2 regions of the Telluria sp. GW821-FHT07G12 genome follow, and region 1 is predicted to be linked to the other one. Evidence: riboswitches for the same ligand, from Rfam matches in the RefSeq annotation. Region 1 holds a riboswitch; the other holds the start of a gene.
What was found. Region 1 has a riboswitch for thiamine pyrophosphate ahead of thiC (phosphomethylpyrimidine synthase ThiC). Riboswitches for the same ligand answer to the same signal wherever they lie in the genome.
Positions count from the first base shown of each region.

Region 2: linked by a shared signal. The riboswitch ahead of AC07PE_RS00560 (TonB-dependent siderophore receptor) and the one ahead of thiC (phosphomethylpyrimidine synthase ThiC) in region 1 are both predicted to bind thiamine pyrophosphate.

Region 1 covers NZ_JBWKQA010000008.1:90,254-102,234, forward strand. The annotation lists gene AC07PE_RS24065 (TRAP transporter large permease) at 1-552, opposite strand, end outside; gene AC07PE_RS24070 (TRAP transporter small permease) at 556-1,104, opposite strand; gene AC07PE_RS24075 (TRAP transporter substrate-binding protein) at 1,104-2,126, opposite strand; gene AC07PE_RS24080 (GntR family transcriptional regulator) at 2,261-2,923, shown strand; gene AC07PE_RS24085 (porin family protein) at 2,936-3,499, opposite strand; gene AC07PE_RS24090 (PhoX family protein) at 3,914-5,908, shown strand; gene thiE (thiamine phosphate synthase) at 5,993-6,598, opposite strand; gene thiD (bifunctional hydroxymethylpyrimidine kinase/phosphomethylpyrimidine kinase) at 6,607-7,353, opposite strand; gene AC07PE_RS24105 (thiazole synthase) at 7,353-8,132, opposite strand; gene thiS (sulfur carrier protein ThiS) at 8,158-8,373, opposite strand; gene thiC (phosphomethylpyrimidine synthase ThiC) at 8,376-10,256, opposite strand; TPP riboswitch at 10,331-10,439, opposite strand; gene AC07PE_RS24120 (hypothetical protein) at 10,555-11,346, shown strand; gene AC07PE_RS24125 (DUF6159 family protein) at 11,365-11,981, shown strand, end outside.
Region 2 covers NZ_JBWKQA010000001.1:103,433-115,413, forward strand. The annotation lists gene AC07PE_RS00525 (MFS transporter) at 69-1,283, shown strand; gene dkgB (2,5-didehydrogluconate reductase DkgB) at 1,305-2,111, shown strand; gene AC07PE_RS00535 (glutathione S-transferase) at 2,237-2,953, opposite strand; gene AC07PE_RS00540 (DUF535 family protein) at 3,231-4,193, shown strand; gene AC07PE_RS00545 (iron-containing alcohol dehydrogenase) at 4,277-5,434, shown strand; gene AC07PE_RS00550 (oxygen-binding di-iron domain-containing protein) at 5,441-6,184, opposite strand; gene AC07PE_RS00555 (hypothetical protein) at 6,311-6,883, shown strand; TPP riboswitch at 6,941-7,045, shown strand; gene AC07PE_RS00560 (TonB-dependent siderophore receptor) at 7,141-9,306, shown strand; gene AC07PE_RS00565 (AAA family ATPase) at 9,316-9,843, opposite strand; gene pnuC (nicotinamide riboside transporter PnuC) at 9,840-10,442, opposite strand; gene AC07PE_RS00575 (alpha/beta hydrolase family protein) at 10,568-11,981, shown strand, end outside.

The sequences.
Region 1 (11,981 bases):
CAGGCCGGGGCCGATACCGGCCAGGAACAGGCGGCCCAGCGACTGCTCGGCGGCCACCGCGTACAGGATCATCGTGATCGAGGGCGGCAGCAGGATGCCGAGCGTGCCGCCGGCGGCGATGATGCCGGCCGCGAAGCCGGGCGAATAGCCGCGCTTGCGCATCTCGGGGATACCGGCCGAGCCGATCGCCGAGCAGGTGGCCGGCGAGGAACCGGCCATCGCGGCGAACAGCGCGCAGGCGAACACGTTGGCGATGCCCAGGCCGCCCGGCACCTTGTTCAGCCAGGCGTGGATGGCCGAGTACAGGTCGCGCCCGGCCGGGGACTTGCCGATCGCCGCTCCCTTCATGATGAAGAGCGGGATCGACAGCAGGGTGATCGAGGCCATCTCTTCGTACACGTTCTGGGTGATCGTGTCGAGCGAGGAGGCCGGCATGAAGAAGTACATGAACGCGGTGGCGACCATGCCCAATGCGAAGGCGATCGGCATGCCCGAAAACATGACGACGAGCGTGGCGGCGGCGTAGCCGACGCCGAGAGAAAGAGCGCTCATGATTTATTCCTTTTCGGTGAGGCGGCCGATCAGCTGCACCAGGATCTGGACCGTCAGCAGCGTCATCCCGAAGGCCATCAGCGAGTACGGGATCCACAGCGGCGGCGCCAGCGTCGACGAGGTGGTCTGGCCTTCGACCAGGGCTTCGTGGAACATCGCCCACGATTTCCAGGAGAAGAAGGCGCAGAACAGGAAGGACAGCAGGTCCACCAGCATCAGGCGGATGCGGTTCACCCGCGGCGACAGCAGCCCGGCCAGGGCCTCGATGCCGATGTGGCCGCGGAAGGACTGCACGTAGGCCGCACAGAAGAAGGTGGCGCCGACCAGCATGAAGACCGCGGCCTCGTCCTGCCAGTCGGTGGCGACCTTGAAGAAGTAGCGCATCACCACCGAATAGCTCAGCACCAGGGCGGTGAGGATCATCGCCGCCATGGAGATCACCAGCAGCAGGTGATTGACCCTGTTGAGGAACAGGGCCAGGGTGGCCGCCCCGCGGTGCGAGGGCAGCGCGGGCGCTTGCGGCGCCTGCGCCTCGAATCCGTGCGCGCTCATCACTTCACCTGTTCGGCGAGCTGCAGCAGCTTGGCGGTGTTGGCGTTCTTGGCGGCGAAGTCCTTCCACGCGGTGCGGCGGGCGATGTCCTGCCATTTCTTGACGGTGGCGTCGCTCAGGTCGACGGCCTTGGCGCCGGCTTTGGTGAACACCTTGGCGACTTCTTCATCGTCTTCCTTGGCTTCCTTGAGCGCGAAGGCTTCCATTTCGGCGCCGACCTGCAGGATGATGGCCTGCTGCTCCTTCGTCAGGCGGTCGAAGGCGGCCTTCGACATCATCAGCGGCTCCAGCATGAACCAGTAGGACTTGCCGCGGCCGGTGGTCAGCGCCTTCGACACTTCCTCCAGGCGGAACGAGATCAGCGAGGTCGAGGAGGTGAGGGCGGCGTCCATGGCGCCGGTCTGCATGCCGGCATAGATCTCGTTCGAGGGCAGGGTCACGACGGCGGCGCCGGCTTCCTTCAGGATCAGGTCCATCTCGCGCGAGCCGCCGCGGATCTTCATGCCCTTCGCGTCTTCCGGCTCGACGATCGGCTTGCCGCGCGAGGCCATGCCGCCGGCTTGCCAGATCCAGCTGACCATCACCACGCCCTTCTCGGCGAGGATTTTCGTGAGTTCCTTGCCGACCGCGGCGTTCTTCCAGGCGGCGCTCTGTTCATACGAGGTCACCAGGCCGGGCATCAGGCCGATATTGGTTTCGGGGACTTCGCCGCCGGCGTACGACAGCGGCACCAGCGACATGTCGAGCGCGCCCTTGCGCATCGCCGAGAACTGGGCGTTGGTTTTCATGAGCGAGGAGCCGGGATAGATCTCGAACTTCACGCCGCCCTTGGTGCGTTTCTCGACCTCGGCGGCGAACATGCGCACCAGGCGATCGCGGAAATCGCCCTTGTCGATGGTCCCGCCAGGGAACTGGTGCGAAATCTTGATGGTGGTGGTCTCGGCCCAGGCCGGGGCCGCGCCGAATGCCATGCCGATGCTCAGTGCCAGTACACCCAGGGCGGTGCGTCGCTTGATTGCCATATCTATCTCCTCAGTTCTCTTCACGGGAACGCATGCTGTTGCATGCAAATTTTTTGTTTATGTATACAAGATGAACCAGAAAAAATACAATGTCAATCAGGTTAATATGATTTTTTTAAGCAGGAAGCAGCGCCATGAAAAAGCTCTCTGATCGGCTACGCGAACAGATTGAGGAAAGAATTGCCACTGGGAAGTTGTTGCCGGGGCAGCACCTCGACGAGACGGAACTGGCCAATGAATTCGGGGCATCGCGTACCCCGATCCGCGAAGCACTGATCCAGCTGGCCTCGGCCGGGCTGGTGCAGATCCGGCCGCGCCGCGGGGCGGTGGTGTCGACGGTGTCGCCGCACGAGATCGTGGAGATGTTCGAGGTGATGGCCGAGCTGGAAGCCATGTGTGCACGCCTGGCGGCGCGGCGCATGTCGGCCGCCGAGCATGCCAAGCTGCTGGAAGCGCACCAGGCCTGCAGCAGCGCCTACGAGGCGCGCGACCCGGACGAGTACTACTACCGCAACGAGGTGTTCCACCAGATGATCTTTGCGGGGAGCCACAACCACTTCCTGGCGGAGCAGGCGCGCGCCCTGTCGCGCCGGCTCCGTCCCTACCGGCGCCTGCAGCTCAGGGTGCGCGACCGTATGAAGCACTCGTTCAGCGAGCATGACGCGGTGGTCAAGGCCATCATCGACGGCGACGGCCAGAAGGCGGCCGACTTCCTGCGCAGCCATGTGGCCGTGCAGGGCCAGCGTTTTACCGACCTGGTCGCGTCGATGGAGGCGCTGAACGCGGTGGCAGCTTAGAACGCGTTCTGATTAGAAGCCGAACTTCAGGCCGGCGTTGAGGACATGGTTCTTGGGACCGTTGCGCGGCGACTTGCCGTTACGCTCGATTTCAGCGTACAGCGACACCCTGTCGGTCACCTTGAACTGTGCGCCTGCCGCGGCATACAGGCCGTTATCGCTTTCCTTGAAATTCCAGCCGGGCGCCTGGCTCGAGTACTTCTGTTCGCTATGGGCCAAGCCCAGCTTGCCGTACACCGACGAGCGCTCGCTCACCGGGATCGTGTACTTCGCGGCGGCGTAGAAGCTTGAGCTCTTTACGTGAGTGTAGGCAAAGTCGTTGTTGCCGAAGGGGACATAGAACCCGGTCTTGCCCAGCCAGGAATAGCCGGCTTCGACACCCCAGTTCTGGTCGAAGTCATAGCCGCCGAAAATCTTGGTCGTGCGTTTGCGGTCGTTCGTGATGGAGTCCTTGACCATGCCCGTGCCGATGCCAACGTAGGCATGCGGCGCCGTGTCGGTGAAGCTGGTGGTCTGGGCCTGCGCTGCCCCCATCGTAAGTATCCCTGCGAGCGCTGCGAAAATTGTCTTCTTCATTGTTTTTCCTTTGTTTTGGTTTTCACTGTGCCGCGATGCACCCGCATCGCGACCGAACAAAGGTAGCAGCTTGTTTCTTTTGAAAAACTGTCGGATTAGTAAGAATCTGTTACCGCTGTGCATATAAATGACCGAAAAGTCAGATATGTATGTTTTCTCGTCAGGAAAAATGATCGGCGTTGACTTCGGAAGAGGTCAATTTACGAACAGATGAGCAATGCAGCTTTGTTGCGGATGCTTACAACTTTTAAGAGATTCCCGACATGACAAAGCGCGTTTGCGGGTAAACACAGGGCCGCATGTCATCAAACCGTTAAATTTCCGTCATCTTCCTGACATACATCTCCACTATTCTGCCCAGCGATCGCCGCGCTACGACGCGGTCCCACTGACCTGATCCTGGAGTGTTGACGCATGAATCCGAATACCGACCTGTCCCGCCGCCGCCTGCTTCGCCTGCTGGGTGCGACCCCGATGCTGCCGATCGGCGCCGGCACCGTGGGCGCCATGCTCGCCGGCTGCGGCGGTGGCGACGACAGCCCGGTGACGACCGCCCCGACCCCGCCGGTAACGACCACGCCGCCGCCCGTCACCCTGTCCAGCGTCTCCTTCAGTTCGACGACGGCGCCGGCCCTGAGCGATGCCGCGGCGATGGCCACCACCACGGTCGGCTCGACCATGAGCGTGACTTTCAGCGACAGCAGCAAGCTGGATTTCAAGTTGTCCTATAAACCCTTCTTCATCACCGGCGACCTGGTCCCGAACGGCAATGGCGGCACCATCCTCGCCGGCGGCTACTACGACATCAACAACAAGCCGATCCTGGACACCACCGTGGCCGGCAAGGAGCGCCAGTATTTCTCGGATTCGCCGGACGGCACCTCGCTGCTGACCGTGCCGAACGCCAAAGTGACCGGTGTGAAAGGCAATACCGTGTTCGCCGTGGTGCAGTTCGAATACACCACCTGGGCGCAGGACGGCGTGACCGGCATGTATGGCAAGCTGCCGTCGCCGATCGCCGTGCTGACCCTGGACCAGGACCCGGCCAACGGCAAGCTGAGCCTCGTGAAGTACCACAACGTCGACACCTCGAGCGTCAACGGCCTGTGGATCACCTGCGGCGCCAGCCTGTCGCCGTGGGGCACCCATCTGTCGAGCGAGGAGTACGAGCCGAACGCTTTCACTGCCGCCACCGACGCCCAGTTCAAGGGCTTCAGCAAGAGCCTGTACGGCGACGAGACCAAGGCCAACCCCTACAACTACGGCCACCTGCCTGAAGTGACGGTCAACCTTGATGGCACCGCATCCATCAAGAAGCACTACTGCATGGGCCGCATCTCGCACGAACTGGTGCAGGTGATGGGCGACAACCGCACCGTGCTGATGGGCGACGACGCCACCAACAGCGGCTACTTCGTGTTCGTGGCCGACAAGGAGAAGGACCTGTCGAGCGGCACCCTGTACGTGGCCAAGGTTGGCGCCGGCTTCTCGCTGGACCCGGCCGCCGCCGCCGCGCCGCTCACCTGGATCAAGCTGGGCTCCGCCACCAGCGACGAGATCCGCTCGCTGGCCGCCTCGATCAAGCCGACCGACATCATGGACGTCAAAACCACCGATCCGGCGGACGCCACTTACACCAAGGTCGCTGCGAACGGCCGTACCGAGTGGCTGAAGCTGAAGCCGGGCATGGAGAAGGCCGCCGCCTTCCTCGAAACCCACCGCTACGCCGCGCTGGTCGGCGCCTCGATGGGCTTCACCAAGATGGAAGGCACGACCGTCAACCTGAAGGACAAGATCGCCTACTCGGCCCTGCAGAATTGCCAGGGCTCGATGGTGGCGGGGAATGCGCTGAACGTGCCGGGCAACGGCATCTCGATCCCGAAGGCGCTCGACGCCGGCGCGGTGATGATGCTGAACCTGAAGGGCGGCCAGAAGGACACCGCCGGCAATGCCATCAACAGCGAGTGGATGCCGGCCGATACGAAGGCCCTGCTGGTGGGCGAGGACATCGCCGCCGACGCGCTGGGCAATACCGCCAACCCGAACAAGGTCGGCAACCCGGACAACCTGAAGTTCTCGGAAAAGATGCGCACCCTGTTCATCGGCGAGGACAGCAGCCAGCACGTCAACAACTTCCTGTGGGCCTACAACGTCGACACCAAACAGCTCTCGCGCCTGCTGTCGGTGCCGGCCGGCGGCGAATCGACCGGCCTGCACGCGGTCGACGACATCAACGGCTGGACCTACATCATGAGCAACTTCCAGCACCCGGGCGACTGGGGCGGCATCCACGCCAACGTGAAGACCACGCTGGATCCGCTGATCAAGGCGAACTACAAGGACAAGTTCGGGGCGGCTGTGGGTTACCTGACCGGTGAGCTGACGCAGTTCAAGCTGGCGAAGGCGTAAGCAAACGTCATGCGTGGGCACGGGGTGCCCACCCTACGAACAGCAGGTAGGGTGGGCACCCCGTGCCCACGCGTTCAACCAGTCTCAAAACAGCTCAGCAAACTCCCGCGCCGCCGCAAACGGATCCGGCGCCAGATACACACTGCTGATCGCCGCCACCATGTCAGCCCCCAGCCCCACCAGCGGCCGCGCATTCTCCACCGTCATCCCACCGATCACCACCACCGGCACCCGTAACAGCTCCCTGGCCTGCGCAACGAGATGCAAAGGCGTGCTCACCTCGTACGCCTTCACTTTAGACCGATAAAATCCGCCGAAGGCCACGTAGCTGGCCCCCGCATCCTGCGCCGCCCGCGCCAGCCCCAACTGGCCGTAGCAGGAAGCGCCGACGATCTTCGAAGGACCAAGCGCCGCCCGCACCGCCGCCACCGGCGCATCGGTGCCGCCGACGTGCACGCCGTCTGCATCCAGCCGCAGGCACAGGCCGGCGTGATCGTTGATGACCAGCGGGCGGCCATGGCGGCGGCACAGCGCCAGCAAGGCCGCCGCCTGCTCCTCACGCAAATCCGCGGAAGCCGTCTTGTTGCGGTACTGGACCAGCGCCGCGCCGGCATCCAGTGCCTGCGCCGTTACCGCCAGCAGCCGGTCTGTGTCCGCCCAGTCGGGCGTGACCAGATACAGTCCTTTCATATCCATGCTCAGGCTCCCCGATGTTCGATCCGCCGTGGAATCCGCTGGCCGTGGGCGATCGCATACGAATCCGCCAGCGCCTGGTTGCAGCAGCGCTGGGCGCGTTCCAGCGCCTGCGCCATCGGGTCGCCCAGGGCCAGGCGCGCGGCCAGGCTCGACGCCAGGGTGCAGCCGCTGCCGTGGAACTCGCCCGGCAGGCGCGGCCAGCGCCACTCGCGTACGCCGTCGCGGCTGTGCCAGCGGTTGACGACTTCATCGCCGTCGCCATGGCCGCCGGTGACCAGCACATGAGGACACGCCATCGCGCCGGATAAAGCCGCTGCTTCCGGCAGGTTCGGCGTGAGCACCGTCGCCACCGCCAGCAGCGGCGCCAGCGCCGCCAGCGCATCGCCGCGCGCGAGCGGGTCGCCGCGGCCGCTGGCCAGCACCGGATCGAGCACCACCGGCAGCGTCGGCATGCGCACGCGCAGCAGCTGGACGATGCAGACGATCGTTTCGGCATTCGCCAGGTTGCCGGGAATGCCGATCTTGACCGCGCGGATCGTCATCGTGTCGACCAGCAGCATGGCCTGGCGCGCGAGCAGGGCGGCATCCACCGGCGCCACCTCGTGCACCCGCTCGTGGTCCTGCACCGTCAGCGCCGTCACGATGGGCAGCGCGTGCGCGCCCTGGGCCGCAATCGCCTCGATGTCGGCCTGGATACCGGCCCCGCCGGACGGATCGAGGCCGGAAAACACCAGTACGCAGGGCCGCATCAGACTCTTCCCACCATCGGCGACGAAGGCGAAGCCGCGAAGCGCCGCGGCATCCGTCCCGCCAGATACGCGTCGCGGCCGGCTTCCACCGCCAGCCGCATCGCGCGCGCCATGCGCACCGGATCGCGGGCCAGGGCGATGGCGCTGTTCATCAGCACGCCGTCGCAGCCCAGCTCCATCGCAATGGCGGCGTCCGAGGCTGTGCCGACGCCGGCGTCGACCAGCACCGGCACCTTGGCCTGCTCGATGATGAGCGACAGGTTCCACGGGTTCAGGATGCCCATGCCGGAACCGATCAGGGACGCCAGCGGCATCACGGCAACCACGCCGATCTCTTCCAGCATGCGCGCCTGGATCGGGTCGTCACTGCAATAAACCATCACGTCGAAGCCGTCGCGCACCAGTTCCTCAGCGGCGCGAAGGGTTTCGGGCATGTTGGGGAACAGGGTCTTGTCGTCGCCCAGCACCTCGAGCTTCACGAGCTTGTGCCCGTCCAGCAGCTCGCGCGCCAGTTGGAGGGTGTAGACCGCATCCCTGGCCGTGTAGCAGCCGGCGGTATTCGGCAGGATGGTGTAGCGCGAGGGCGGCACCGCGTCCAGCAGATTCGGTGCGTGCGGGTCCTGGCCGATGTTCACGCGGCGGATGGCCACGGTGATGATCTCCGCGCCCGAGGCTTCGGTGGCGGCCGCGGTCTGGTCCAGATCGCGGTACTTGCCGCTGCCGACCAGCAGGCGCGAGCGGTATTCTTTGCCGGCGATGACGAGGGGCCGGTCGTTCATGTCGTTCATATTTTTCTCCGATTGTTTAACCGCCGCCGATGGCGCGCACGACGTCCACGCGGTCGCGCGGCCGCAGCAGGGTGGTGCGCCAGTGCTCGCGCGGCACCACGCGGCGGTTCACCGCCAGCGCCAGCGCCTGGCCGGACAGGCCCAGCGATTCGACCAGCGCATGCAGGCTGGCCGCGCCCGGCAGCACAGCATTCAGCTCATACGGCGTGCCGTTCAGTTCAATCTCCAGCATGCTCAGGCCTTCCCATAGAGCTCGGCGCCCTTGCGCACGAACTCCACCGCCTTTTCATGCATGCCGGCCGCCGCGTAATCGCGCACCTCCTGGGTGATCTTCATCGAGCAGAAATGCGGTCCGCACATCGAGCAGAAATGGGCTACTTTGGCCGAGTCCTTCGGCAGGGTCTCGTCGTGGAAGGAGCGCGCCTTGTCCGGATCGAGGCCGAGGTTGAACTGGTCTTCCCAGCGGAATTCGAAGCGCGCTTTCGATAAGGCGTTGTCGCGGATCTGCGCGCCGGGGTGGCCCTTGGCCAGGTCGGCCGCGTGCGCCGCGATCTTGTAGGTGATGATGCCGTCCTTGACGTCGTCCTTGTCGGGCAGGCCCAGGTGCTCCTTCGGCGTGACGTAGCACAGCATGGCGGTGCCATACCAGCCGATGTTGGCGGCGCCGATGCCCGAGGTGATGTGGTCGTAGCCGGGCGCGATGTCGGTGGTCAGCGGGCCCAGGGTGTAGAAGGGCGCCTCATGGCATTGGTCGAGCTGCAGCGCCATGTTCTCCTTGATCAGCTGCAGCGGCACGTGGCCCGGGCCTTCGATCATGGTCTGGACCTCGTGCCTCCACGCGACCTGCGTCAGTTCGCCGAGGGTGCGCAGTTCCGCCAGCTGGGCTTCGTCGTTGGCGTCGTAGATGGAGCCGGGGCGCAGGCCGTCGCCCAGGCTGAAGGCGACGTCGTAGGCCTTCATGATCTCGCAGATCTCTTCGAAGTGCGTGTACAGGAAGGATTCGCGGTGGTGGGCCAGGCACCACTTGGCCATGATCGAGCCGCCGCGCGAGACGATGCCGGTCAGGCGCTCCGCCGTCATCGGAATGAAGGGCAGGCGCACGCCGGCGTGGATGGTGAAGTAGTCGACGCCTTGCTCGGCCTGTTCGATCAGGGTGTCGCGATAGATCTCCCAGCTGAGTTCCTCGGCCTTGCCATTGACCTTTTCCAGCGCCTGGTAGAGCGGCACGGTGCCGATCGGGACCGGGCTGTTCCGGATGATCCATTCGCGCGTCTCGTGGATATGCTTGCCGGTAGAGAGGTCCATCACCGTGTCGCCGCCCCAGCGGATGGCCCAGGTCATCTTCTCGACTTCCTCACCGATGGACGAAGTGACGGCCGAATTGCCGATGTTGGCGTTGATCTTCACGAGGAAGTTGCGGCCGATGATCATCGGCTCGGATTCCGGGTGGTTGATGTTGGCCGGCAGGATGGCGCGGCCGCGCGCGATCTCGTCGCGCACGAATTCAGGCGTGATCTCCGGCGGGATCGCCGCGCCGAAGGACTGGCCCCGGTGCTGGCGGCCCAGCATGGCGGCCATTTTCTTTCCCGTGGGGCCGGCCGCTTCCAGATTGCGCAGGTACTCCTCGCGCCGCAGGTTCTCGCGGATGGCGACGAATTCCATCTCGGGCGTGACGATGCCCTGGCGTGCATAGTGCATCTGGGTGACGTTGCGCCCGCCGTCGGCGCGGCGCGGCTTGCGCTGCAGGTCGAAGCGCAACTCGGCCAGCTTCGGGTCGCGAAGGCGCTGCTGGCCATACGAGGATGAAGGACCGGCCAGTTCGACGGTGTCGCCGCGCTCGCGGATCCAGCCGCTGCGCGGGCAGGGCAGGCCGGCGCGGATGTCGATGCGCACTTCCGGATCGGTGTAGGGCCCGGAAGTGTCGTAGACCCAGACCGGCGGATTCGGCTCGGCGCCGAAGGACGCCGGCGTCGGCGACTGGTGAATCTCGCGCATCGGCACCCGGATGTCGGGACGCGAGCCGGCCACGTAGGCCTTGCGCGAATTGGGAAGAGGCGTCACGGCCGCGGCATCGACCGTGGCGCTGGCGGACAGGAATTTCGGATCGGCGTTCAAGTGCACTCCTTGTGTTCACTGAAGATCGGCGATCCAGCGGAGGAGTGCAAAGGCAGGCGCAGGCACGAGGGCATGCGAGGACTCTGTAGCTTCCCTTCGCTGGCATTATCCAGATCAGGTTCGGAGGGTATTTCTCACCCGCGTCCGATCTGTTCGACCGGCGCAGGACCCCTAGCGTTGTTGTCGTTTCATGAAGAAGCGACGGGCGGAGTGTACGTGGGTTTTGAGACAATGGCAATCCATGCGCCGCGTGACAAAGCACGCATTTTTCCTTCCACCGGGCTGATAAGCTGGGTTCATGATGAACAAGATGACGATAATGCGCGGCCTCGCCTTCGGGGTGCTGGCGCTCGGTGCGGCGGCCTCCCAGGCCTGCCGGGTGCCGCCTGCGGCGCAACTCATCGGCGCCGCCGAGCAGCTCGCTGCGGCGACCGATGTCGCGGTGGCGCAAGTGATCGGTGCCACTCCGCTGGGCGGCGAGGACGTCGAATACCGTTTCCTGGTGCTGGACCAGCTAGCGGGCCCGGATCGTAAAGTGTTTACGGTAACCGGACGCGCCGGATCGTCCCGCGCCAAGGACAGCAGCTTCGACCAACACCGGGCCTTCGTGTTCTGGGCCCGCGGCGGCGGACGCGTGATGAACGACGGCGATTGCGTCATCCATCCCAGTTTCGTCGTCGGCAACAGCTACCTCGTGTTCCTGGACGCGCGGCCGACCTGGCGCAGTTTCGAGCAGCTCGACAAGGTAGACGGCGTTGTGAATCCCGACGACCAATGGCTGGCCTATGTGAAAGCGCAGCTGAGCGGCCATGCGGTACATCAGGAAGCCACGTCGGATTACGAGCGCATCGGACGCTTCATCTACGGCCTGCAGCGCAGCATCGTGAGCGGCGAGATCGACACGAAAACCTTGGCCGCACAGCACGCGCCCGACGACCTCCTGTACCGCGCCGGCCGCCTGGAAGACGAGTTCGATCACATCTTCCGGAACCACCAGAATGTCCCGGACCAGGAAATGGCGGCGGCGCTACGCGAGGCCGCCGCGCTCAAGGCGGCGGTGCTAGCCTGGCGGAATAGCGCCACTCATTAAACATTTCAAGGAGAAACCATGTTCGACCGTCTGAAACGCAGTTTCCGCCTCGTCGGCGCCAGCGCCGACGTGCTCAGGCAGGACAAGCACCTGATGCTGTTCCCGATCATCTCCGGCCTGGCCCTGGTGCTGGTGCTGGCCGCCTTCGCGCTGCCGCTGCTCGGCCTGGCCTCGATCGACGGCATTGGCCGCGGCGGCGCGTATTCGGCGGCCTTCCTGTTCTACATCGTCCAGTACTTCGTCATCTTCTACTTCAACACCGCCCTGGTCGGCGCGGTCATGATCCGGCTCGACGGCGGCAGCCCAAGCCTGGGCGACGGCCTGCGCATCGCCAACGGCCGCATCGGGGCTATCTTCGGCTATGCCGTCATTTCCGCCACCGTCGGCGTGATCCTGCGCGCCATCCAGGAGCGGGTCGGCTTCATCGGCCGCTTCATCGCCGGCCTGCTGGGCGCCGGCTGGGCCGTCGCCACTTTCCTGGTGGTGCCGGTGATCGCCACCGGCGGGCAGAGTGCGACCGGCGCGATCTCCGAAAGCACGGCCCTGCTCAAGCGGACCTGGGGCGAGAACGTGGCCGGGCAGGTCGGGCTGAGCGCCGCCTTCGGCCTGCTGTACTTCTTCCTGATCGCGGGCGC
Region 2 (11,981 bases), on a different contig from region 1:
GCATGTTTTTCTTGCACGCCGCAACGGTCAGAATGCTGGTCTCGATCAAAGGCAACAGGAGAATCACCATGCCACTCGCACTTTGGGCGCTCACGCTGAGCGCCTTCGCCATCGGGACGACGGAATTCGTGATCGTCGGCCTGATCCCCACCATTGCCGCCAGCCTGCAGGTGTCGGTGCCTTCGGCCGGCCTGCTGGTGAGCCTGTATGCGCTGGGCGTCGCCATCGGCGCGCCGGTGCTGACCGCCCTCACCGGCCGCGTGCCGCGCAAATTCCTGCTGCTCGCGCTGATGCTGCTGTTCACGGCCGGGAACCTGATCGCCTGGATGGCGCCCGGCTACGAAGCGCTGATGGCGGCGCGCGTGCTGACCGGTCTCGCGCACGGCGTGTTCTTCTCGATCGGCTCGACCATCGCCACCAGCCTGGTGCCGAAAGAGAAAGCGGCCAGCGCGATCGCCCTGATGTTCAGCGGCCTGACCGTTGCCCTGGTCACCGGCGTGCCGCTCGGGACCTTCATCGGCCAGCACTTCGGCTGGCAGATGACCTTCCTGGCCGTGTCCTTGCTGGGCGTGATCGCCTTCATCGGCATTGCGCTGCTGGTCCCGGACAACATCGCACGCGGCAAGCCGGCCTCGCTGCTGACGCAGGTGGCGGTGCTGAAGAAGCCTCGCCTGCTGCTGGTGTATGCGATGACGACCCTCGGCTACGGCGGCACCTTCGTCGCCTTCACCTACCTGGCGCCCATCCTGCAGCAGGTGGCCGGCTTCTCGGCCGGCGCTGTCGGCCTGGTGATGCTGGTGTACGGCGTTTCGGTCGCCTTCGGGAACATCTGGGGCGGCAAGCTGGCCGACCGCAAGGGCCCGGTGCGCGCGCTGCAGATCGTATTCGCGCTGCTGGCAGCCGTGCTGCTGGTGCTGCAGTTCACCGCCGCCAACAAGATCGCAGTGCTGGTCACCGTGCTGGCCTGGGGCGCGGTCGCCTTCGGCAATGTGCCGGGGCTGCAGGTGTACGTGGTGCAGCGCGCCGGCCGCGATGCGCCGCAGGCGGTGGACGTGGCTTCGGGCCTGAACATCGCCGCCTTCAACGTCGGCATCGCGCTGGGCGCCTGGGGCGGCGGCATCATCGTCGACCGCATCGGCCTGATGGCCACGCCCTGGATCGGCGCGGTCGTCGTACTCGGCGCGCTTGCACTGACGACGCTGGCCGGACGCCTGGACCGGCGCGATGCGGCGCGCGGCATCGCGGCGCCTGCGTCGACCGAGTCCGTCGTCCTCACCCATTGAATTCATTTTAAGAGAACAAGCATGAACATGATCCCCCAACTCGGTCTTGGCACCTTCCGCCTGCAGGGCCAGCAAGCTGTCGATTCCGTCCGCAACGGCCTCGAACTCGGCTACCGCCACGTCGACACCGCCCAGATCTACGGCAACGAAGCCGAGGTCGGCGAGGCGCTGCAGGCATCCGAGGTGCCGCGCCGCGAGCTCTTCGTCACCACCAAGATCTGGACCGAACACCTGGCCGGCGACAAACTGATTCCCAGCCTGAAGGACAGCCTGCACAAGCTGCGCCTCGAGCAAGTCGACCTGACCCTGATCCACTGGCCCTCGCCGCAGGACGCGGTGCCGGTGGCCGAATCGATGCAGGCTTTAATGGAAGCGCGCAGCCAGGGCCTGACCGGTGCGATCGGCGTGTCGAACTTCACGAACGCGCTGCTGGCGCAAGCGATCGCCGCAGTGGGTGCGCAGAACATCGCCACCAACCAGGTCGAGCTGCATCCCTTCCTGCAGAACCGCAGCGTGGCCGCCTTCGCGCGCGAACATGGCATCCACGTGACGGCTTACATGCCGCTGGCGTATGGCAAGGTGCTGGCCGATCCTGTGATTTTGGCCATCGCGGAGCGTGTGAAGGCGACGCCGGCGCAGGTGGCGCTGGCGTGGTCCATGGCGAAGGGGTATGCGGTGATTCCTTCTTCAACGAAGCGCGAGAACCTGGCGGCGAATCTGGGGGCCTTGGGTGTTCGCTTGTCGGCGGACGACATCGCCGCGATCGATGGGCTGGAGCGTGGAGAGCGCCTGGTCAGCCCGGACTTCGCGCCGGCCTGGGACCGTTGATCCGTCGTTCCCGCGAAAGCGGGAACCCATGCTGAGGTGACTAAAGACGCTCAGTATGGATTCCCGCTTTCGCGGGAATGACGTTATTTCAGCGGGCAGGACGTTATTTCAGCGGGAACGACGTACTACTTTTCCTGCTGTTCCAGCTCCGGATAATGCCGGAAAATCCCCTCCTCATTGAACGCGATCCGCCGCTTCGACTTCAGATAGGCCGCAATCCGCGGCCGCGCCGCCACCCGATCACGCAAGGCTCCCAATAGCGGATAGCCCGCATCGATCCGCGCCATGGTCGCCGGGAAGGCGTAGCGCAGGCCCTCGACCAGCTGGAACAGCGACAGGTCGGCATAGGTGAGCGTGTCGCCCGTCAGGTAATCCTTGGGTTCCGGCCGCGCCAGGATGCCCTCGAAGTAATCGAGGAATTTGGGGATGCGCGTTTCGATGAAGTCGGCCGAGCGGCGCTTGGCTTCCGGGCGCTGGTCCTCGTAGTACAGCGAAGTCGCGATCGGATGGTGGGTCTCGTGCACTTCCGCGACCAGGTCCGCGATGGTCAGCTGCAGCTGGTGCACCCACAGGCCGCCGGCTTCTTCGGCGGGCGCCAGGCCATGGTGCTGCCCGAGGAACAGCAGGATGTTGGCGGTCTGGCCGATCGTCAGCCCGTGCGCCTTCAGGAAGGGCGGCGCGAACGGCGGGTGGTCGGGGCCATCCATCGCCGCCAGCATGCGCGCCATGCCGCCCGGTTCGCGGGCGACGTCGATGTAGTCGACGCCCGCTTCTTCCAGCGCCAGCCGGACGAATTCGCCGCGTCCCTGGATCGTCGGCCAGTAAAAAAGTTCGTACACCATGCGCCACTCCTCAACTTATTCGGGATGACTCAATTATTCATGAGGATTTCGATGTTCGGCGCGGCAATCGTGCTAGTCTTGCAAATGGCGAGCTTTGCCTGACAAAAAATCAACAAGAGACATCGTGATCACGAAGAAAAATACAAAAGGGATGCGTTATCGAGCGTGGCGATCTTGATCTGCCCAGCATTTTATTTCCGTTGAGCAATATCACCGTGCCGCTGAGGCCGGTGAGTCAAGATAGAACCACCCCGATAATGAATGCACGGAGCGCACCATGATTTTCGCTCACCTCACCAAGCACTGGATGGCCCGCCGCAGCCAGTACAGCCTCACTTCCTGGATCCTGTGCATCGCACGCAGCCTGCGCGTGCTGGCCTACCTGCGCGACCACCGCGCCCTGTGCCAGCTCGGCGTCTACCGCAACCACGTGGCGCTGCCGCCGAACGACGACCCCTTCCACCATCTGAGTCACCGCGACTACCTGGTCAAGGGCATGTCGGCGCGCCGGCGCGTGCAGGCGGTCCTGAGTCACTACCGCTTCGAAGAAACCACCTTCAACGAGGCCTACAAGCAGGCCGTCTACGGCGCCCGCTGCCTGCCGCTGTGGCAGATTGATGCCGAAGGCAGCAGCTTCATGATCCAGCTCGAAATGGCCTCACGCAGCAACGCCGAGGGCGACCTGACCCTGGCGCTGGTCGCCGACGGCAAATGCCTGCACCGCCTGTCCTTCAGCTGGCTCGAAGGCCACGTGGTCGGCGCCGATGTGCCGGTGGTTCCCTTCATCGCCCGCAACCAAGGCCGCTGGATCGATTCCGGCGCCGCCTTCGAAGCCTTCGAGCGCGTCTTCCCGAACAACTCGCCGAGCTTCTTCTGCTTCGCCGCAATGCAGGGCGTGGCACAGGCGGTCGGTATCGACCAGGTGGTTGCGATCCGCAGCGAAGACCACCTCGCCTACGACCCCGATCCGGAAAAGCACTTCGCCAACGCCTACGACGGCTTCTGGAAAATCCTGGGCGGCGAAGAAATGCCGGGCAAGCAGGGCTACCGCATCGCACTACCCTTCTACGTCAAGCCGCTGTCCGAGATGCCGTCCAAGCACCGCAAGCGCGCCGCCCAGCGCCGCGAGCACTGGCGCCTGATCGGCGAATCCGCCCGCACCACCCTGCAGCGCCACCTGCTGCCCGCACGCGCCCATGTCGAGCATGCGGCGCCGGTGCTGGAGCCGGCGCAGGTCTGAGCTCACAAGGGCACGCCGCCGGCACGAAAATCCCCGCTCGGCGATAATCCCCCTCCTGTGCAAACCCGAGGGGGATTTTCATTTTGCTTAACTTCGACTTCCACAACCCAACCCGCATCCTGTTCGGCGAAGGCCAGATCGAGCACCTGGCGCGCCTGATCCCGTCCCAAGCCCGCGTGCTGGTGCTGTACGGCGGCGGCAGCATCCGCGCCAACGGCACCTACGACGCCGTTTTCAAGGCGCTGAAGGACCACACCGTCTTCGAATTCGGCGGCATCGAACCCAACCCCAGCTACGAAACCCTGGTCAAGGCCATCGACCTGGTCAAGCGCGAGAACGTCGACTTCCTGCTCGCCGTGGGCGGCGGCTCGGTCATCGACGGCACCAAGTTCGTCGCCGCTGGCGCCAAGCTGGACGCCGATCCATGGACCATCCTGGAACAGCACGCGAAAAACGTGCATGAGGCCCTGCCCTTCGGCGCGGTGCTGACCCTGCCGGCCACCGGCTCCGAGATGAACTCGGCCAGCGTGATCACAAAGAAGGCGACGCAGGAAAAGTTCGCCTTCATGTCGCGCCTGGTGTTCCCGCAATTCGCCATTCTCGACCCGACCCGCACCTACACCCTGCCCGCGCGCCAGGTCGGCAACGGCATCGTCGACGCCTTCGTGCACATCATGGAGCAGTACATGACGGCGCCCGTCGATGCGAAGGTGCAGGACCGCTTTGCCGAAGGCCTGCTGCAGACCCTGATCGAAGAAGGCCCGAAAGCGCTGACCGAGCCGGAAAACTACAAGGTCCGCGCCAACCTGATGTGGACCGCGACCGTGGCCCTGAACGGCTTGATCGGCGCCGGCGTGCCGCAGGACTGGTCCACCCACATCATCGGTCACGAACTGACCGCGCTCTACGGCCTCGATCACGCGCAGACGCTGGCCGTGATCCTGCCGGCCATGCTGCGCGAACGCCGCGAGGCCAAGCGGGCAAAGTTATTGCAATACGCGGCGCGCGTGTGGGATGTACGCGACGGCGACGAGAACGCGCGCATCGAGGCGGCGATCGCCCGCACCGAGGACTTCTTCCGCGCAGTGGGCGTGCCGACCAGGTTGTCGGACTACGGCCTCGGCAAGGACGTGGTGCCGGCCGTGGTGAACGCGCTCGAGGCGCACGGCATGACCAAGCTGGGCGAGACTGGCGAGGTCACGCTGGAAGTCAGCCGCAAGGTGCTGGAGCGCTGCGCTTAAGCACCTTCAAGCACCCTGCGATGAGCTGCTGACGAGCCTTTCCCCCAGGGCTCGCAGCAGGCTCGCACCATCTCCACGCCAGGCGCTGCCGTGCATGCACGCCAGCGTGCCGGGCGCTTCGGCGGCCAGGTGCTCGATCAATTGCCTGGTATTCGTGGAATGCGAAAAGTAATCCATGGGTTGCCGGAACGCTTCGCTGTTCTCCAGGATGTCATCGGTGGTCAATGCAAGCTCGCCGGTGCCGCCCTGGGTGAACAGGTCGCCGCAAAACATGGTCCCGGTGCGGGTATCCATCAGGAAGCCCGTTTCCCAGCCGTGCGGCAGATGGGGCGCATCCAGCCACTTGACCGAGCGTTTCCCCAGGCTGAGCTCGGCGCCGTCCGCCATTGCATGGGCTGGCCGGTCCGCGAAATCATTCACCGACCCCATGGCCGCAACCCGGCTGCACAGCGGTACGGAGTGCGGCGCCACCGCCAGCCACTCGTTCAGCGAACCGCATTCATCCGCTTCGAAATGCGACAAGGCAATGAAGCGCAACTGGCTGACCGGCATGACGCTCTCGACCGCCTCTCTCACCAGGGGAAACATTTTCCTTGGTCCAGTGTGAAAGAGCAGCGGCTGATCGTCCACGATCAGGTATTGATTGAACGAGAACCCACCCGGCACGATGTTCAAAGGCGTATTGATCCGATAGACACCCTCGGCGATCTCATGGACATTGGTGCCGGCAGTAACATTGGTGATGGCCATCGCTGTCTCCATCTGCGTTTGCATCGGTTGAATAGCATACGCCCTTCCACTGGCCGCCGAAACGCGTGCACCCCGATTTTTGTTGGCGAGCTAGACTGACACTCAATATCGTCACATCGAGTGCACATGAACATCGCCTGCATCGCCTGGGGTTCGCTTCTGTGGAAGCCCCAACCCCTCAAGCTGGCTTCCGGCTGGCATCCCGGCGGCCCGCGCCTGCCCATCGAATTCGTCCGCCAGAGCGACGACGATCCGGAACTGGCGCTGGCCCTGTGCGAAGGCGCCAGGCCGATGCCGACCTACTGGGCCTGGCTCGCCACCCGCGACCTGCAGGTTGCGCGCGAGATGCTGCGCCGGCGCGAGCAGATCCGGCCCGGCTATCCCGAGTGCGTCGGCAGCATCCCGCCGGTCGATGGCGCGCGCACCGATCCCCGTATCAAGGAATGGATGCAAGGCAAAGGCATCGACGCCGTCGTCTGGACCGCCCTGCCTGCCAAATTCGGCGGCGCCAGCGGCCGTGCGCCGACCCGCGAGGAAGCCGTCGAATGGCTCGACAGCCTGCGCGGCGACCAGCGCGCCAAGGCCGAAGACTACGTCCGCCGCACGCCAGCCCACATCGACACGCGCTTCCGCCGCCTCATCGAACAGCGGCTGGGCTGGCGCCCGCTGCGCGACGCCTACGTCACGCAGCGCGCCTGAGCCGTCCGGCCAGGCTTGCCACAAGCACCACGCTCGCTCGCATCCGTGCTACACTCGCGCCTTCGCTAGGGGTCCTGGCAGCAGATTTCCGCTGTCGGGTGAGAGATACCCTTCGTACCTGATCTGGATAATGCCAGCGAAGGAAAGCGCAACGCGGTGCCTGAGATGGCGCCCACTCCTGTTTGCCCTTCCCCCAGTTGGCTCCGGCTTTTTTGAAAAGCAGCGACGCCCAACGGCGCGCGAAGACGAGCAAACGAATGAAACCTGAACTGAAGTATTCGATCCTGGCCTGCGCCCTCGCGCAAGCCTTCTCCCTCAACGCGCACGCGCAGGAACAAAGCCAGCCTATCGCCGAAGTGGTGGTCACCGGCGCCCGCGCGCCGAACCTGGAGCGCGCCGCCGTCGGCGGTTTCAGCGACACCGCCATCGTCGACACCCCGGCCTCGATCACCGCCATCGGCCGCACCCAGATGCAGGACCTGTCGATCCGCTCGACCACCGAGGCCGTGCGCTACGACGCCTCGGTCAGCGATGCCTACAACGCGGTCGGCTATGCCGAGCAGTTCTCGATCCGCGGCTTCGCCCTCGATAACAACTACAGCTACCGCAAGGACGGCTTCGCGATCCCGGGCGACACCCAGATCCCGCTGGAGAACAAGGAACGCATCGAGGTGCTCAAGGGCCTGGCCGGCCTCACCGCCGGCGTCGCCACCCCAGGCGGCATCGTCAACTACGTGACCAAGCGCCCGACCAATGCGCCGCTGCGCTCGGCCACGGTGGAAGTCAGCGAGCGCGGCACCCTGTACGGCACCGTCGACCTGGGCGGCCGCTTCGACGACCGCCGCTTCGGCTACCGTATCAACGCCGCAGCGGCCGACCTGCACTCCTATGTGCGCGGCGCGAACGGCGACCGCCAGTTCGTCTCCGGCGCCTTCGACTGGCAGATCAGCCCCGATGCGAAACTGGAGCTGGACCTGGACTACCAGCACAAGGCCCAGCTCACCGCGCCGGGCTACCAGCTGATCCGCGGCGAAGTCCTGCCGACCGGCGTGTCCAACAAGCTGCTGATGAACGACCAGCCCTGGGCGCGTCCGGTCGACACCCGCGACACCAACCTCGGCCTGCGCTTCGAATACCGCCTGGCCGATGGCTGGAAAGCCACCGTCGCCGGCAACAAGCACTGGTTCAAGCGCGACGACTTCACCGCCTTCCCTTACGGCTGCAGCAACGAGGGTGAGGGTTATTATCCGGGCTACTGCTCGAACGGCGACTACGACGTCTACGACTACCAGAGCGTAGGCGAGCGCAAGACCCCGTGGGGCGTGCAGGCCATGCTGCAGGGCCGCTTCGCCACCGGCTCCCTGCGCCACCAGCTGACCGTGGGCGCGTCCTACGCCGAGCGCCACGACAGCTTCGGCGACTACGTCTACGACTACGTCGGCTACAGCAATATCTGGCATCCGCTGGACACGCCGCACGTCGGCCCGGACCGCGTCACCGGCCCGGTCTTCGAGCGCCGCAGCGATCAGGAAAGCGCGCTGTTCGCCCAGGACATCGTCAGCATCACGCCGCAGCTGACCCTGCACGGCGGCCTGCGCTATGTCGAGACCAAGCGCCGCGACTACATCGATCCGAACTACGTCGATAGCAAGGATTCCTTCCTGCTGCCGAGCGTCGCTCTGGTCTATGCCCTGAACCGCGACTGGAACGTCTACGGCTCCGTGAGCCACGGGCTGCAGCACGGCGGCATCGCACCGATGGAGACCGCAAACGAAAACCAGGTGATGGACCCGGGCCGCTCGAAGCAGTTCGAGATCGGCGCCAAGGGTTCGGTGGCGGGCTTGAACCTGTCGGCATCGCTGTTCCAGATCCGCCAGGGCCTCGAGTACACGGACCCGAACCGCACGGTCGCGGTGGTGGTCGACGGCGAGACCCTGCAGCGTCATCCCTATGTGCGCGGCGGCCGCGAGACGCATCGCGGTCTCGAACTGGCGGCCGACGGCAAGCTGGCTGCAGGTCTGCAGGCGGGCGTGTCGCTGATGGCACTGAACACGCGCCAGGACGGCACCGGCGACGCCAGCATCGACGGCAAGCGCGTCACCGACGTCCCCAACTTCAAGTCGACCACCTGGATCGAATACGCCGTGCCGCAGCTGCCCGGCCTGAAGCTGGACGCCAACTGGCAGTACTCGGGCAAGAAGGCTTTCGACGTCGAGAACCGCGTGCTGGTGCCGGACTATCACGTGTTCGGCCTGGGCGCCGCATATGGCCTGAAGTTGCGTATGACGAAGCTGACGCTGCGCGCCCGTGTCGACAACCTCTTCGACAAGTTCTACTGGCGCGACGTCACGCCGGCGCTGGGCGGCTACCTGCTGCCGGGCGCGCCGCGTACCTTCCGCCTGTCCGGGCAGTTCGACTTCTAAGCTAGCGCATCAAGCCAACAGCGCTTCCACCTGCCGCATGCGCTGCGGCAGGTCGCCCTCCAGCAGCGTGAACGGGATGCCCCGTTCGCGCAGCACCGCCAGCAGGCACTCGTGCACCTGCTGGCGCACTTCTTCCGATTCCCGCTGCAGGCCATCCGGCACCCAGGGCAGGTCCAGGCCCGCCACCAGGGTCGCCGCGTAATCGTGTTCGGCTTCCAGCGCCAGCAGTTCGGGCGGCACCCGGCCCCAGTAGATGCGGCTGTAGACCGCGGTCAGCAGCGGCGTGGTGTCGCAGAACAGGAAGCGCCGCGTCTCGGGCGATGCGGCCATCGCCTCCTCGCGCTCGCGCTGGGTGCGCGCGATGTCGAGCTGGTCGTCCTCGAAGGGCACCCTTTGTCGCGTCGCGACGAATTCGCGCAGGTATTCCGGCACCCACAGCGTGCCGTAGCGCGCCGCTAATTTAGGGGCCAGCGTCGACTTGCCGGTCGACTCGGCGCCGAGGATGGCGATCCGCTTCAGTGGCGCACCAATGCTCATCGCACGCCCTCGCGCGCCGCGCGCGCCCAGGTGCGCAGGCCGAGCGCCGCCATGATCACGAACACCGCGTACAGGACCGCGGTCAGGTGCAGGTTCTTGTAGACGTACAGGCCGACGTAGAGCACGTCGACGCCGATCCACACATGCCAGTTCTCGACCTTCTTGCGCGCCGCCAGCACGGTGCCGAGCAGGCTGCCGGCGGTGAGGAAGCCGTCCATGTGCGGCACGTCGGTGTCGGTAAAGGCGTGCAGGAACCAGGACAGCAGCACGAAGCCGAGCGCCCAGCCGGCCAGCGACCATGCCCAGCCGGCGCGGTCCAGGCGCGTGACCACCAGCGGCTGGTCATCCTTGCCTGTCCCGCGCAGCCATTCGTACCAGCCCCAGATCGAAGCGGCGATGAAGACCGCCTGCAGGCCGGCATCGCCGTACAGGCGGGCCTTGAAGAACACGATGCCGTAGGTCGCGGACGAAACGATGGCGAACAGCCAGGCCCAGTGGATGCGGCGGATGTTCAGCAGCACCGTCAAGATCGACAGGACGAAGGAAATGAGTTCGAGGGGTGTGGTCGGAAAACCGAGAAGGGTGAGCGGGTCGTTCATAGCAGTCGATTATCGAAGCTGGCGTGCGATTGCGCAAGCTGGAGTGCCGATCTGCCCGGCCGCGCTGTGACAAAGTGAGGATTTCGGCGAAGTACGTACAGATATACTCGTCCGTTCCTCGACCGATGCGCACCACCGGAGACGCCATGCGCCTGACCAAACCCCTTCTTTGCGCCGCCCTGCTCGCGGCGGTTTCTCCGGTCATGGCGGCGCCCGCTGCGGTGCCGATCGCCGCCTTCGTCAATCCGAACGAGTATGCCCGGCCCCGCCTGGCGCCGGACGGGAAGCACATTGCCATTACCGTGCGCATGCCATCCGGCGAGCGTACGGTGCCGATCGTGATGATCTACTCGCTGCCCGAGCTGAAGGTGGAGGGCGCGATCCGCCTGCCGATCTTCGAAGTACCGATCGACTACAGCTGGGTAAGCGATCGCCGGCTCGTGGTTTCGCGTGGCGTGGAGCTGGGTTCGCGCGAAGGCCCGGCGACGTACGGCGAATTGCTGGCGACCGACTACGACGGCAAGAAGCAGGAATATGTGCACGGTTACCGGATGTCGAAGGAATCGTCGCGCGCCGGCTTCTATCCCAACGACGAAGCCTTCGGCCATATCGAGCAGGTCGCGCGCGAATACAACAACCACATGTTGGTGACCTCGCGCCTGTGGGAGGGCGAGCACACGATGTTGTACGACATCGATGCACGTACCGCGGTACGCAAGCTGGTCGCCGACGTGCCGGCCGAGGGCATGTCCTTCCTGATCCAGCACGACGGCAAGCCGCGCTTCGCCTACGGCACCGACAAGGAAAACTATTACCTGCTGTTCCGCCGTAACGAAACGAGCGGCGCCTGGGAGAAACTGTCCGGCCTGGGCCGCCGGTACGCCCTGCTCGGTTTCTCCGACGACGACAGCCATTTCGCGGCGCTCTATTCGAAGGAGGGCGAGCCCGACTCGGTGGTGCGGGAGGACGCCCGGACCGGCGAGCGCACGACCCTGTTCTCTGATGGCGTCGCCGATCCGGCCGGCCTGCTCTACGGTCCGGGGCATGGCCTGCCCTTCGGCGCCCATTCGGCCATCGGCGTTCCACGCGCCGTCTACTTCGACGACAACAACGAGGAAGCGCGCCTGCACAAGCTGCTCAGCCAGCAGTTCCCCGGCAGCTGGGTGGGATTCGACAGCTTCAGCGCGGACGGCAAGCTGCTGCTGTTCAGCGTGTCGAGCGACCGCGATCCCGGCTCCTACTACCTGTTCGACCGCCGCACCAACACCGCCGACCTGCTGTTCTCCTCGATGCGCGGCATCGACCCCGCCCGGATGGCAGAACGCAAGCCGATCAGCTTCCGCACGCGCGACAATCACACCCTGCACGGCTTCCTGACCATGCCGCCGCACGCCGCCGGCGCCAGGCTGCCGATGGTGCTGCTGCCGCACGGTGGCCCGCACGGCGTGGCGGACAACTGGTTCTTCGACACCGACGCCCAGTTCCTCGCCAGCCGTGGCTACGCCGTGCTGCAAGTGAACTTCCGCGGCTCCGATGGCC